Regions from separate parts of the Paenibacillus stellifer genome, predicted to be linked through region 1. Evidence: riboswitches for the same ligand, from Rfam matches in the RefSeq annotation. Region 1 holds a riboswitch; the other holds the start of a gene.
What was found. Region 1 has a riboswitch for S-adenosylmethionine ahead of PSTEL_RS21495 (methionine ABC transporter ATP-binding protein). Riboswitches for the same ligand answer to the same signal wherever they lie in the genome.
Positions count from the first base shown of each region.

Region 1 (7,591 bases):
GCGTACCGGAGAGCACGCTGGCCATCCGGGCCATTGCGCCGGCGCTGCTGCTGTTCCCGTCCATCGCGATGATGCGCGGATATTCGCAGGGGCGCAATAATATGATGGCGAACGGGATGTCGCAGATCGTGGAGCAGATCGCCCGGGTGCTGACCGCCATTCTGCTGGCATTTGTGCTGTTCCATCAAGGCTACAGCAACTCGGTTATGGCGGCGGGCGCGTCGTTCGGCAGCGTATTCGGCAGCATTGGCGCGTTCGCCATCATGCTGTATGCCGCCATCCGGCTGCACCGGGAAGACAAGGCATCGGGATTGTATGCCGCTCAGGGCGAGCGGCTGCCGCTGCTGCGCATTTATAAGGATATCTTCAGTCTGTCGATTCCGATTATTCTGTCCTCGATGACGATTCAGGCCGTCTATTTCATCGACTCCTCGCTGATTGTTCCCCTGCTTAGCGGACAGGTAGGGAATGCCGAGGCGACCCGTCTGCTGGGGATTCTCGGGCAGAAGGCGCAGAGCATCGCAGGCATTCCGCCCGTGCTGGCGATCGCGCTCAGTACTTCGCTGATCCCGGTCATCTCGGCCGCCTATGCGCGCCGGGACGAGGAGCATCTGAAGCGTCAGATTACGCTGGCGATGCGGATCGCCATCCTGACCGGCACGCCGATCGTGCTGTCGCTTGTGGTCGCGGCCTTCTCGGTCAATGGCCTGCTGTTCTCCACTCCGTCCGGCAGCGGGATGATCGCGCTGCTGACGCTCGGTACGATTTTTCAAATAACGATGACGACCTCGAACTCGATTCTGCTCGGCATGGGCAAATCGCGGATTTCCATGTTCTATGTACTGGCCGGGATTGTGGTGAAGCTGGGAGCGAGCGTGCTGCTGAGCCGGTTCATGGGTATTTACGGCATTATTATCGCTACCGCGCTGTGTTTCATCGTTATTACCGCACTTAATCTGCGGCTGTTGCGGACAATCGTGCCGTTTCAGATTATGGGCAAGCGCTGGGGCGGTTATCTGATCGCCGTGTTGGTGTCCGCCGCCGTGGGCTACGGCCTAAATGAGGCAGGCATCCATCTGGCGGGTCTTCTGCCCGACCGTGTGGCGTATTTGATTGCATGCCTGCTGACCGGTGCCAGCGTTGTCGCTTTGTATCTGGTTGTGCTGATCATCTTCGGCGTCCTGAGCGCGGCCGAGCTGTCCAGCTATCCGCGGCCTGTCCGCAAGCTGCTGAACCCGCTGATGAAGCTGCAGCCTGCACGCATGCGGGAGAAGGAATAGGTCCTTTGCTCCATGATTTGACTTCGCGTGCGCATTTTGCTTCACTTAGAGAGGAAGCAGAATTACTGTGAAATGAGCATTTTGCATACATCCATGATGATTTCAAGCCAACAATAGCAATATGCTGAACTTAAGAAGGGACGGTGCAAGGGATGGATAAAATCAGCTCTCCCGCTGAATTTCAGAAGGCGATCGAGTCGCCGGGATTGACGGTAGCGGTCTTCAAGGCGGACTGGTGCGGAGATTGCAAATTCATAAATCCGTTCATGCCGGACGTTGAAGAGAAGTACAAGGATAAGCTGACGCTTGTCGAAGTGGACGTGGATGCGGTAGGCGAGGTGAGCCAGGAACAGAATATCCTCGGCATTCCGAGCTTTGTCGCTTATTCAGACGGAAAAGAACTGATCCGGTTCGTCAACAAGCTTCGCAAATCGAGACAGGAAATCGAGGATTTCCTCGACCGGGCCGATCAGGTGCACCACACCATTCAGAAATAACCGCCATTCGCCGCTTTCGACGGGTTACCCAGGAAGGCGGCGATTTTGTACAACCAAGGCCTATTACTTCAAAACTTATGTAAATGTCAGATGCCGGACCTGTGCCGATAGGGTATAATGGAAACGCATAATTTCTTAAACAAGCAAGCCGAGAGGCATGACTCCATTCCATAAAAATCCCAACAACGGTGGGTGAGAGAGATGTCCGGCAGACCGTATAGGCGGCTTGGCTACATAACTTGTATTCTGATGTTCATGGCTCTCATGGGCGGCGCTCTTGTGATGGGGCCGGGCTACGGGCTTGGACGCGGCAGCGAATGGCCGCCCAATGGCGGGGTGCTATCTCAGGCGCATACGCTGGGACAGCTGATCGAATGGAGCTATCTCCTGCTCAGCGGATTGGCCGCCCTGGCTTCGGTGCTGGGCTTCCGACTGTACATCAAACTCCGCCATGAGCTTCGGATTTATGCCGGCTTTACGCTGCTGTTCGCCTTGATCCAGGCGGTGCTGGCGGTGTTCGCGGCCGTCTGGTCCTGGTCCGCCGCTGTCATGCCGCTGCAGCTGGGCTTCACGATGATGTCGTTCGCGGGCTCGCTGATGCTGGCGCTGGGAGCGGGCCGGGACCCGGCTCTTGATCAAAATAAGGACAAGCCGGGCATTCCCCCGGCCTTCCGGAATCTGACGTGGGCGACCGCCGTCTTCGCCTGCCTGGTGATGTGGCTGGGCGTTTACGTCAGCCGCATGGATGTGCGCACAGCCGTCTCGGGCAGCTGGCCGTTACATATCAGCGCTATCATAACCAGGCTGGCGGGCGGAACGGGCGTCGTCTTGCTGCACCGGCTCGCGGTGCTTGCGCTGTTTGGCCTTACCGCGCTGCTCGGGCATCTAGCCTTCTGGAAGCATGGCGCAGGCTATCCGGAGCTTAAGAAGCTCGGAATCGCCGCTGTTCTTCTGGGCACGCTGCAAGTGCTGAGCAGCGCTGTATTCGCGCTCGGCGATGAAGCGTGGTATCGGTCCGGTGCGCCAGCTTACGCTGCGTTCAGTTCAGGACTCTTCGGCATCCTGATCTATATGAGCGTCCGCGTCCGGCAGCTTGGCAGTCCGGGAGCCGCGTCAAGGCCCCGTGTCGCCGGCTCTGCGGCGGGCAGTCAGCGGAAATCGCGGCCTGAACAGAGTGCAGGACAGGCACGGGCGGTCATTCCGCCCGAACAAGAGAAATAGAACATAACATATAGGAAACGAAAGGCGGCCGGATGCATGAAAGCGCGGAAGCGGGCCGCCTTTTCGTATACGGATCGAATAGAGTCGATTCAAGGAGGAACACTATTTTGGGATATCGTAATTTGCGTGAATGGATAGAGCAATTGCGGAAAGACAAAGACCTTGCGGTCATCGAGGCGCCGGTCGATCCTTATCTGGAGCTGGCGGAGATTCACCGCCGGGTCATTCAGGAAGAAGGACCGGCCCTGCTGTTCACCAATGTGAAGGGTACGCCGTTCCCGGTCGTGACGAATCTGTTCGGCACGGAGCGGCGTACGGACCAGGCCTTCGGCCCGCGTCCCGAGGCGCTGATGAAAGCGATGATGGGAGCTGTGGAGACACTGCTTCCGCCGACGGTAAGCGGCGTGTGGAAGGAGAAGGGCATGCTGTTTGATCTCCTGAAGGTGGGGGTCAAGAACGTCTCCCAGGGGGAGGCGCCCATCCTGAACGTCTGCCAAAGCACGGACCCACTCAAGGGGCTGCCCCGGGTAACGAGCTGGCAGGAGGATGGCGGCCCGTTCGTGACGCTGCCGCTGGTCTATACCGAGAGCCCTTCGAATCCGAAGGATCATAACCTCGGCATGTACCGGATTCAGATCTATGACGATCAGACGACCGGTGTTCACTGGCAGATTCACAAGGGCGGCGGCTTCCACCATTTCGAGGCTGAGCAGCGTAATGAGGCGCTCCCGGTCTCCGTCTTCATCGGCGGACCGCCCGCACTCATCGCGACAGCTATCGCACCCGTTCCGGAGCGCATGCCGGAGCTGCTGCTGGCTTCCCTAGTCATGGGCGGCCGCTTGCCGATGGTGCAGGACCCGATGGGCGGCCACCGCATGCCGGCCGAAGCCGAATTCGTGATCCGCGGGCTTGTCCCGCCTCATGTCCGGCGGCCGGAGGGCCCGTTCGGCGACCATTACGGCTACTACTCCCTGCAGCATGATTTCCCGATCCTGCAGGTGCAGCGCATGTGGCGGCGGAAGGACGCCATCTATCCGGCGACCATTGTTGGCAAGCCGCGCCAGGAGGATTACTATCTCGGCGATTTCCTGCAGCGTCTGCTGTCGCCGGCCTATCCGCTCGTGATGCCGTCCGTCAAATTCTTGTGGGCGTACTCGGAATCCGGCTCCCACACGCTGGCTTCCGCCGTCGTGCGCGAGAGCTATTCCCGGGAAGCGCTCGTCTCCGCCTTCCGGATTCTGGGCGAAGGCCAGCTGTCTCTGACCAAGTTCCTGATTCTAACGAATGAGCCGGTTGATCTGGCGAATTTCCCGCTGCTGCTGGAGACTGTGCTGGAACGGTTCGATCCGGCGGTCGATCTGTTCATCTTCAACAACACATCGCATGATACGCTCGATTATACCGGGAAGCGGATGAACCACGGCAGCAAGGGCGTGCTTATGGGCGTCGGCGACAAGAAGCGCGAGCTGCCGCGCAGCTATGACGAGGGCCTGATTCCCGGCATCGGGGATGCGGCGCCTTATTGCGGCGGCTGTCTGGTCGTGTCGGGGCCTTCGTTCACCGAAGATCCCGAGCTTGCGAAGCGTCTTCCCGGCATTCTGAGCGAGAAGAACACGAAATGGCCGCTCGTCATTCTGGTCGACAACGCGACCGAAACGGTGCGGACACAGGTGTCGTTCCTGTGGACCGTCTTCACCCGCTTCAATCCGGCGACCGATATTTATGCCGAGGCGAAGCTGCAACAGCACCATATCGGGTACAGCCTGCCGATCGTCATCGACGCCCGGATGAAGCCGGGTTATCCGGATGAGCTGTTCCCCAGAGAAGATATTGTGGAACTCGTCGACCGGAACTGGAAGAATTATTTTCCCGGAGGACTGAGAGGCTGATCCGTCTTTAACGATAACGTTGTGAGAGGAGGGGCGGGAGTTGCTGCGAAACCTGCTGGGTGAACCGCCGCGCGAGAATTCAGGCGCGCTGAAAGAAGCGATGGAGAGCATGGCCAGACTGGCCGCTCTGCTGCGCAAGGATATAAATGCCCATCCGGACCGGGATCAAGGATACCGGAGGGTGGAGCTCTGGACCCGCGGACTCATGACCTCCCTCGACGAGCTGGAGCAGAGTCATTTCGCCGCTGCTTTTTTTCGCCGGTCGGTCCAGGCGGGGTATATGGACGAGATGAACGTCAGCGAACAGGGGGAGTATGCAAGATACGTTTATTTTTACAAGAACGGCTTCATCCGCGTCTTCTCCCTGCTGGACAAGCTGGGCACGGTGCTCAATACCCTGTATGACCTCAACACCGCCAGGATCAAGGCCCACTTCTCCTATTTCACGGTGCTTCGGCAGTTCCGTAACAATCAGGACCATCGTGATCTATGCGCAAGGCTCGAGGAGATCAAGGACAGGTACAGGGAGCCGATGCAGCGGCTGCGGAAGCGGCGGAACGCCGAAATCCACTACATGAACTCCGAGCTTCAGGACGATTTGTGGCAGCTGCACCAGGGGGTGCATGACCGCATCCGGCTTGAGGATCTGGATGAGCATCTGGAGGATTTGCGGCTTGGCATCGAGATGGTGTGCCGGTCGCTGTCGCAGGCATATGGATATAGCGGAAGACTGCTGGAACGGAGATTGGGAAAATCGAGATAAAACCAACTATTTCCTTTAAAAAATCTTTGACAAAGCATGTAAAGGATTTTATACTAAGGAATGAAAATTTCATAAAATATCTTATCGAGAGTGGCGGAGGGACAGGCCCGATGAAGCCCGGCAACCGGTTGACGAATTTCAAATTTCATTTTGAGATCGGCAATGTCATGGTGCTAATTCCTACATGGTCGTGATAGGTTTCACGGCTTTGCGCAGATGAGAGGGCGTTATGCATAAATGATGAAGGCCTCCTGTGTTCAGCGAAGAACGCCGGGGCCTTTTTTGATATGTGCAGGGGAAGTCTGGCAAGGACTTGAGAGAATGGAAGGCTAGGGGAGGCTGTACGTTTGATAGAGTTGAAGGGTTTGACCAAAGTATACGGAAAGGGCCCGCGGGCTGCGGTCGCGCTATCGAAGGTGGATCTGCAGATCGGGAAAGGCGAGATCTTCGGGGTGATCGGTCATTCCGGCGCCGGCAAAAGCACGCTGATCCGCTGCATCAATCTGCTGGAGCGTCCGACTGAGGGGGAAGTGTGGGTTGACGGCACGGAGCTGACCCGGCTGGGCAAAAGCCAGCTGCAGGAGTCGCGGCGCAAGATCGGCATGATCTATCAGCATTTCAATCTGCTGTCCTCCGCCACCGTGTACGACAATATTGCGTTCCCGCTCCGGCTTGTTCACACGCCGAAGGAGAGCATCGACCGGAAGGTGGCGGAGCTGCTCCAGCTCGTAGGCCTGACCGATCACCGGTACAAGTATCCCGCTCAGCTGTCCGGCGGGCAGAAGCAGCGGGTCGGAATCGCGCGGGCACTGGCCAACGATCCGGATGTGCTGCTGTGCGACGAGGCGACCTCGGCGCTGGACCCGCAGACAACGGACTCGATTCTCCGGCTGCTGCTGGATATTAACAAGCGCTTCAATCTGACGATCGTTCTGATTACGCATGAGATGCATGTCATTCAGAGCATCTGCGACCGCGTAGCCGTCATTCACGACGGCGGAATCGTTGAACAGGGACTTGTTACCGATGTGTTCCTGAAGCCGAAGCATGAGGTGACGAAGGAATTCATCCGCAGCGAATCCCAGGGGGATGGCCCGCTGCAGGCGGCGCTGCTGGCGCAGACGGGAAGTTTCTCGCTTCCGGTGAAGATCACTTTCCTCGGGGAGAAGACCTACGAATCGACGCTGTCACGCGTGGCCGGACAGGCCGGTGTGAATTTCGCGATTCTCCAAGGCACGATCTCGACGATCAAGGATGTGCCATATGGCCAGCTAATCGTGCGCTTTGAAGGAGATGGCGAGGCGACCGGCAGAGCGATCGCTGAGCTGACGGCTCAGGGGCTTGATGTGGAGGTGCTGGCATGATATTCGGACTCGATTTTTCGTCCGTGGACTGGAGCGAAATGCTTACAGGAACGGCTGATACCTTGAAAATGCTTGGAAGCTCCACCATTTTCACCATAATTCTCGGTTTGCCGCTCGGAATCATGCTGTATTTGTGGGGCAAATCCGAGAACAAGCTGACCCGAGTTATTTATTCGGTGATTTCCTTTCTCGTCAACATTCTCCGGTCCGTGCCGTTCATTATTCTCGGCATTGCGCTGATTCCGTTCAGCCGGGCGGTGGTCGGGACTTCCATTGGTGTACTCGGCATGATCCCGGCGCTTGTCATTGGAGCTGCTCCGTTCTTCGCGCGTCTTGTCGAGACGTCGCTGCGTGAAGTCGATCGCGGCGTCATTGAGGCGGCTCAGGGAATGGGGGCCTCGACCGGACAGATCATTATGCGTGTTCTGCTGCCTGAAGCCCGTCCTGGCCTTCTGGCGGGAGCGACGATTACCGTCGTAACGCTGGTCTCCTATACCGCTATGTCGGGGATGTTCGGCGGTGGCGGACTGGGAGATTTGGCAATCCGCTACGGCTATCAGCGGTATGAGAAGGAAGT
Region 1 covers NZ_CP009286.1:4,660,213-4,667,803, reverse strand. The annotation lists gene PSTEL_RS21520 (putative polysaccharide biosynthesis protein) at 1-1,280, shown strand, start outside; gene PSTEL_RS21515 (thioredoxin family protein) at 1,433-1,777, shown strand; gene PSTEL_RS21510 (COX15/CtaA family protein) at 1,979-2,998, shown strand; gene PSTEL_RS21505 (UbiD family decarboxylase) at 3,106-4,887, shown strand; gene PSTEL_RS21500 (Cthe_2314 family HEPN domain-containing protein) at 4,928-5,650, shown strand; SAM riboswitch class I at 5,729-5,873, shown strand; gene PSTEL_RS21495 (methionine ABC transporter ATP-binding protein) at 5,998-7,014, shown strand; gene PSTEL_RS21490 (methionine ABC transporter permease) at 7,014-7,591, shown strand, end outside.

Region 2 (7,591 bases), 2.7 Mb from region 1:
CTTGAGCCCGGGCATCCCGCCTGGGAGATGGAGGCTCATTATCTCGCCCACGCGCTGATGAACTACGTGCTGATCCTGTCTCCGCAGAAGATTGTGATGGGCGGGGGCGTAATGAAGCAGAGCCAGCTGTTCCCGCTGATCCGTTCGAAGCTGCAGGAGCTCTTGAACGGCTATGTGTCACATGCCGCGCTCGCCGCTGATATCGAGAGCTATGTTGTTCCTCCGCAGCTTGGAGACAACGCGGGACTCGCCGGGGCCGTAGGACTGGCGAAGCTGGCGCTCGCGGGAGTATAGAACTCATTCTTTGCGTAAAAGGGATTGACTGTTCCGATAAATATGGTATTGTATGGATGAATAGTATAGCGGAACCAAAGAGGAAGCGCCTCTTTCACGAAATTACGTGGGAGAGGCGCTTTTTTGCGTTCGGACGCAATCTGCTCCGAGTTATCCTTAAGCGGCGGATGCTTCTGTGTTCGCTCCGGCTTTGGCGAGCATACTGTGACCCTAAATTATTGGCAAAGGCGGGAATGCAATGCAAATCGTATTTATGAACCGGCTGTATAAAGCGGCGGACGAGGCCTCAGGAGGCCACGCCCAGGTATGGATTGGCGAGGAAGAGGGCATCTGGAGTCTGGGGTGGCGGGAGTTTGTCGCAGGCGAGGACCAAGCCGACTCCCTCTGGTTTGAAGGCAGCTCATGGAATGAGCTGCTTGGCGTGTACCGGCACCAGCTCGCCGTGAAGATGGCGGAAGGCTACCGGGCGCTTATCGACGGAGCTTTTCACGAAGAAGAGCACGCGACGGCCCGGAATCAGGAGCAGTTGAAGCTACAGTATTACAGCGAGCTGTACGGAAATGAGACGGTGCATGAGGAGCTGTGCACCTGGAGAAGACGGCAGTCGTCGGCGGAACGGAAGGCTCCGTATTTGCTGGCAAGCAACCGGCTGCTGCGGCTGCTCAGTGCTTACCTTCCGCGAACGATGGAAGAGCTGCTGCAGATTCCCGGCGTGGGCGATGCGAAGGCGGCTCAGTACGGCGAGGAGATTCTGGGCATTACCTCGGCAGCCGAACGAAGCCATGAATTTCCGTTGAGCTGGGTGGCGGGAAAGATTGAAGAACAGGCCTACGTATCCTGGCTGTACAAGCAGAAGGAGATTAAATATCGGAAGCAGCTTGACCGTTTAAGGCTGCGGAGGCTGATCTTGCAGGGCATGGCTGACGGCCTCGGCATGGAAGAGCTTAAGGAGCGCGGGGCCTGCACCCGCCGGGAAGTTCTGGAAACCGTCGAGGAGCTTGACAAGGAAGGGTACAGAGTCGATCCGCTGATCGACCGGGAGCTCTCGGAGATGGCGCCTGAAGATCAGAAGAACGCTTGGGAAGCGTACCGGGAGCTTGGCGATCTGCTGCTGAAGCCAGTTCTGCACAAGGTATACGGGGAGCAGTTCGCCCCGGCCGGAGGGCTTGAGCCGTATTATGAACGCCTTCGGCTGCTCCGGATCCGCTTCCGCCAGGAGAACGATGCACACCGTCATGAAGGCGGAGCTAAGGCCGGCGGAGATAAAGGGCGTCCAGCATAACCGGACAAGGGCCAAGGTATACGAGGTGAGCTGCGGCTATTTGAAGTGTAGGCTGTCATTGAAGCCGCGGCCATTACGGTGCTTGGGTCAACATGGAGCCTGCTGCCATTACGGAGTCACGCTCAACATGGAGGTTACAGCCATCATTGAGGCAGTTGCCAACCGAACAAAAAGCCTCCCGCAAAAATGCGGGAGGCCCAGCCGTTCTCCTAATGGATGATGTGTATTTGGACTACAGCCATTCTTTTTTGCGGAATATATAGAGCATCCCGCAGCCCAGCGCAACCATAACGCCGATAACGCCGTAGTAGCCGTATTTCGTATGGATCTCGGGGATGTTCTCGAAGTTCATCCCGTAGATGCCGGTTATGACGGTGAGGGGCATGAATATCGTCGTAATCGCCGTGAACACCCGCATGATTTCATTCGCCCGGTTGGCGATACTGGACTGATAGGCTTCGCGCAAGTTGCCCATCAGATCGCGGTAGGTTTCAAATGTTTCGGAGATTTTCACGGCGTTCTCGTAGATGTCGCTAAAATATTTCTGCAGCTGATCGTCGATCAGGCGGAGATCTTTTTTGTTCAGGGTGTTGACGACTTCCTTCTGCGGGCCGAGCATCTTCTTCAGCCACAGAATTTCGCTTCGCAGACCGATGATTTCGCTAAGATGACTCTTCTTGGTATGCATCAGGATATCCTCTTCCAGCTTCTCGATCCGCGCTTCGATCCGGTCGCCGACGGCGAAATAATTGTCCACGACAAGGTCGATGAGCAGGTAGAGGAAACGGTCGGGCTCGCTGACTTCCTGTTCCCACAGAATCGGCTTCACGGCGCGCAGCTCGTGGATTTTCTGCTTCGTGACGGTAATGATAAAGTGCCGTCCCAGGAAAATATTCAACGCCCGGAGGAAAATCTCCTCGTCGTCAAAACGGATGCTGTTCACCACAATAAAATAATGGGATTCATAAATTTCGATTTTGGGCCGTTGTTCCTCATCGCTGAGGCAGTCCTCCACGGCCAGATCATGCAGATTGAACAAGGGTTGCAACAGTCCCAGATCATCCACATCGGCGTCGATCCAGTAGAATCCTTCCGCCGGCGGAGCAAGGGTTGCTTCAATATCGTCTACAGGCGTAAATACGCCTGCGTTGACCAGCCGGATTTTCATCTGATTCACTCCTTCTTTCCCTATCTTGCCCAGGGATATGCTTAAGAAAGCACAAGGAAGACATCAGCTTGGCCGGCAGTTCTGCACACAAAGAGGCCGCTTAAATTCCGAAGGCATGAAGAAGAAGCGCTCCCGCCGCCGGCAAGCTGATGTTACTCCTGTACGGTTGTTCCTGATCGGCATTGTGCCGCTTACTCGGGTCGCCTTCCATTCTTCATCTCACCTCTTGTATTCTCAGAATAAGTCGATACCTGTCAGTCCTGCTCAAAACCCTTGTTCAGTATAACGCCGGAGGTAGGCTCTTTCAAGCAAAATTGTTGTTATATTCGAAGCCGCAACACCAGTATATGGACTTGACGAGATAAGGTTCATCACTTATATTGAATAATAAGAATTTGAACTGAATATGAACCGATCTTATCAAGAGCAGGTGGAGGGACTGGCCCGATGAAACCCGGCAACCGGCGGTAAACGCACGGTGCTAATTCTTGCAGAGACGTATCCAGCAGCAATTGTCTGGAATGCGTGACTCTGGCAGATGAGAGAGAATCATAGGTGTATACATATGACCTTTCTCGTTTGTGCGGGAAAGGTTTTTATTTTGTAAATTTTGTCAACATGATGAAGGAGTGACCTAGAGTGCCTATCAAGATTCCGGACAGCCTGCCAGCCAAAGAGATTTTATCCGGGGAAAATATATTCGTCATGGATGAAAGCCAGGCCTTTCACCAGGATATACGCCCCCTTCGGATTGCCATACTGAATCTGATGCCGACGAAAGAGACGACAGAGACCCAACTGCTGCGTCTGGTAGGCAACTCGCCTCTTCAAGTCGATGTGACGCTGCTTCACCCGAGCACCCACACCTCGAAGAATACCTCAGCCGAGCATCTGAAGAGCTTCTACAAAACGTTCGATGAAATTGCAGACCGCCGTCTGGACGGATTGATTATTACCGGCGCGCCGGTGGAGCAGATGGAATTCGAGGACGTGAACTACTGGGAGGAATTGCAGCGCATCTTCGAGTGGAGCAAGGATAACGTAACCTCGACGATGCATATATGTTGGGCGGCCCAGGCGGGATTGTACTATCATTTCGGAGTTCGCAAAATCGGACTTCCCGACAAATGCTTCGGAGTGTTCCCGCATAATGTATTGGCGCCGAATACGAAGCTGCTGCGCGGCTTTGATGAGCTGTTCCATGTGCCGCATTCCCGGCATACGGATATCTCCCGCGAGGATATCGAGAACTCTCCGGATCTGCAGATTTTGGCGGAATCGGACGAAGCCGGCATCTACTTGGTCGCCACGCGCGACGGCCGCCAGATCTTCGTAACGGGGCATTCCGAGTACGACCCCTTCTCACTTAAAGGGGAGTACGAGCGGGACATCGCCAAGGGGATGGAGATAGCGCTGCCGAAGCATTATTTTCCAAATGACGATCCAAACCGGACGCCGCCGGCGGTATGGCGGGCCCACGCGAACCTGCTGTTCTCCAACTGGCTGAATTACTACGTCTACCAGGAGACACCCTACGACATCGGACCGATGATCTGACAACCGCAATTGGCAATGGCTTCAATTAGGCAATAACCTAAACCATCATATGCAGACAGGCTGAGGGTCTTTGACGTCGGGATGCCTGACCCGCATGAACATTCGGGAGGAAATAACCATGAACGACAAGCTCAGAATTGAAAGCAGGCTCGCCCAAATCGGCTCCCAGGAGGATCCGGCCACCGGCGCAGTGAATTATCCGATCTACCAATCCACAGCGTTCCGGCATCCGCGCCTGGGACAGAGCACCGGCTTCGATTATATCCGGACCAAGAACCCTACGCGCTCGGTACTTGAGTGTGCAGCCGCCGAGCTGGAATCCGGCGACGTTGCTTTTGCTTGCAGCTCCGGCATGGCCGCTCTGCAGACGATCTTCGCCTACTTCAGCCAGGGCGATCATCTCATCGTCTCCCTTGATCTGTACGGAGGTACATACCGGATGCTGGAGCGGATTATGTCAAGGTTCGGAGTCACTGCTTCGTATGTGGATACCAATGATCTTGAAGCGCTGGAAGCGGTGCGCAGGGAGAACACGAAAGCCGTCTTCATCGAGACGCCGACGAATCCGCTGATGATGATTACGGATATCGAAGCGGTCTGTACATGGGCCAAGCCCCACGGCCTGCTGACGATTGTGGACAACACGCTGCTCACCCCATACTTCCAGCGGCCGCTTGAGCTTGGCGCCGATATCATTATCCACAGCGCCACCAAATATCTTGGCGGACACAACGATGTGCTGGCCGGCCTGATCGTGACGAAGGGAGAGGCGCTGTCGCAGGAGATGGCGATCTTGCACAACTCCATCGGCGCAGTGCTGTCCCCGAGCGACAGCTACCAGCTGATGAGAGGCATGAAGACGCTGGCGCTGCGGATGGAGCGGCATGAGAGCAATGCGCTGGCCATCGCCCGCCATCTGAAGGAGCATCCGGCGATCGCGGAGGTGTATCATCCCGGGCTTTCGGATCATCCCGGTTATGAGATCCAGCGCCGCCAATCGAGCGGCAACACCGGCATTTTCTCCTTCAAGGTCAAGAATGCCGCTTATGTGGAGCCGATTCTGCGCCATATCAAGCTGATCGCCTTCGCGGAGAGCCTCGGCGGCGTTGAGTCGCTGATGACGTACCCGGCTATCCAGACGCATGCGGATATCCCGGCTGAAATCCGCGACGCGGTCGGCGTCGACGACCGTCTGCTGCGCTTTTCGGTCGGCGTCGAGCATGTTGACGACCTGATCTCCGACCTCGATCAGGCCCTGGAAGCGGCCCGGGCGGAGATCGAGACCGCAGCCGGCCTCGAAGGTTAACTACTGGTCCGCTGAGTGTCTGCCATCACGAATCGTGTGAGGGGGGCGGCTGACCGCCAATAGGACTGAAGAGAAGCGTCGATTTGACGCTTCTGTTTTTTTGTAAACCTAACAATGCCTAAGCTTTGCGCTTAAATCCGGCGTATTTTTCCGGTAAATGCATGTCGTCAATAAGGGAGCCGTCAGGCGTATATCCTTGGTTTCTACAGCTGAAAGAGAAGCGGTCGCGAAAAAAAGATATTTTTCAAGCAGGGACGGATATGTTACCATGATTCCACGGACATATTCGTTGTCATGCAAATTTTATTAAAAGTTAGGAAGGCTGGAGTTTAGGCTTGGGCTGTAAAAGGAGGAGATATGATGAGCGCGATTGACGCCATTCTGAACAAAGCGCTGCAGGGCGAACGCCTGGGGCTTGAAGATACGGTCAGACTGTTTGAGAGCAATGAAATCGAGAAGATGGGCGCCGCCGCGGATGTAATCATGAAACGCTGGCATCCGGAGCCGGTGGCGACCTTTGTAATCGGACGGAATATCAACTATACGAATATTTGCGATGTGTACTGTCGCTTCTGCGCATTTTACCGCAGACCGGGCTCCGAGGAGGGCTATGTGCTTCCGGATGAAACGATCTTCGAGAAGATCCGTGAGACGATTGCTGTGAATGGAACCGAGATTCTGATGCAGGGCGGCACCAACCCAAATTTGCCGTTCAGCTATTATACGGATCTGTTGAAAGGCATCAAGCAGCGCTTCCCGGGGATTACGATGCACTCGTTCTCGCCGGCAGAGATCATGAAGATGAAAGAATTGTCGGGCTTGACGCTCGAAGAGACGCTGCGGCAGATTCACGCCGCCGGCCTCGATTCGCTGCCGGGAGGGGGCGCAGAGATTCTGGACGACCGCACCCGCCGCAAAATCAGCCGTCTGAAGGGCTCCTGGCATGACTGGATGGACGTCATGAAGACGGCGCACCGGATTGGCATGAATACGACGGCAACGATGGTGATCGGACTTGGCGAGAGCATGGAGGAACGGGCCCTGCATCTGCTGCGCGTCCGTGACGCGCAGGACGAGTGCATCGGGAACAACTATAACTCCGAGGGCTTCCTGGCCTTCATCTCCTGGACGTTCCAGCCGGACAATACGAATCTGAAGCTGTCCCGGCAGACGCCGGAGGAATATCTCAAGACCGTTGCGATCAGCCGGCTTGTTCTGGACAACATCAAGAACTTCCAGTCGTCCTGGGTAACGATGGGACCGGAGGTCGGCAAGCTGTCCCTGCAGTACGGCTGCAACGACTTCGGCAGTACGATGATCGAGGAGAATGTCGTATCCTCCGCCGGAGCTACGCATAAGGTCAATATCGAGCAAATTCTGCAGATCATCCGCGAGGCTGGCAAAATTCCGGCTCAGCGCAACACGCAATACGATATCCTGAAGGTGTTCGACCGTGAGGATGCCAAGGTGGAACGCGACTTTGTAATGCAGAACTAAATATTGATAACAGCATAACAGCCCGGGCCTGAGCGGTCCGGGCTGTTTGATATGCCGTAAAGCACCGCTTACGGCTAGCTGGATTGACTGATCAAGGGGCTGTGCGATTACTCGGCTGCCTCCCATTTGCAGCGGACGGGGGATACGATCGCCTTGTCCTTTTTCAACTCGGTAAAAGCCTTGTCGATCTCCTTGCGGTCAAGGCCCGACAGCTTCTCCACTTCGCCCGCGCTTACCGGCTTGCCCGCCGATTTGATGGTTTCCAACACCTGCTCCTTCACGCTCATTCTGCTCACCTCCCGCAACACATCGGCTTATGCCGACGCTTCATATAGGTTTAATGGTACAAGGAATGCGGATGGGCGGCAGTGATTTTTTTCGGGGAACAGATTTACATCTATATCCAAAAGTGATATCATAAATATATCAAATACATATCCAATTTTGGAGGTGCCTTTCATGAAAGAAAAAAAGCTTAATCCGATCA
Region 2 covers NZ_CP009286.1:1,938,486-1,946,076, forward strand. The annotation lists gene PSTEL_RS08625 (ROK family protein) at 1-294, shown strand, start outside; gene PSTEL_RS08630 (HRDC domain-containing protein) at 533-1,576, shown strand; gene corA (magnesium/cobalt transporter CorA) at 1,809-2,744, opposite strand; SAM riboswitch class I at 3,159-3,289, shown strand; gene metA (homoserine O-acetyltransferase MetA) at 3,384-4,301, shown strand; gene PSTEL_RS08645 (aminotransferase class I/II-fold pyridoxal phosphate-dependent enzyme) at 4,420-5,607, shown strand; gene mqnC (cyclic dehypoxanthinyl futalosine synthase) at 5,968-7,104, shown strand; gene PSTEL_RS08655 (transcriptional regulator) at 7,212-7,391, opposite strand; gene PSTEL_RS08660 (SPFH domain-containing protein) at 7,564-7,591, shown strand, end outside.
Region 2: another riboswitch for S-adenosylmethionine. It lies ahead of metA (homoserine O-acetyltransferase MetA); the one in region 1 lies ahead of PSTEL_RS21495 (methionine ABC transporter ATP-binding protein).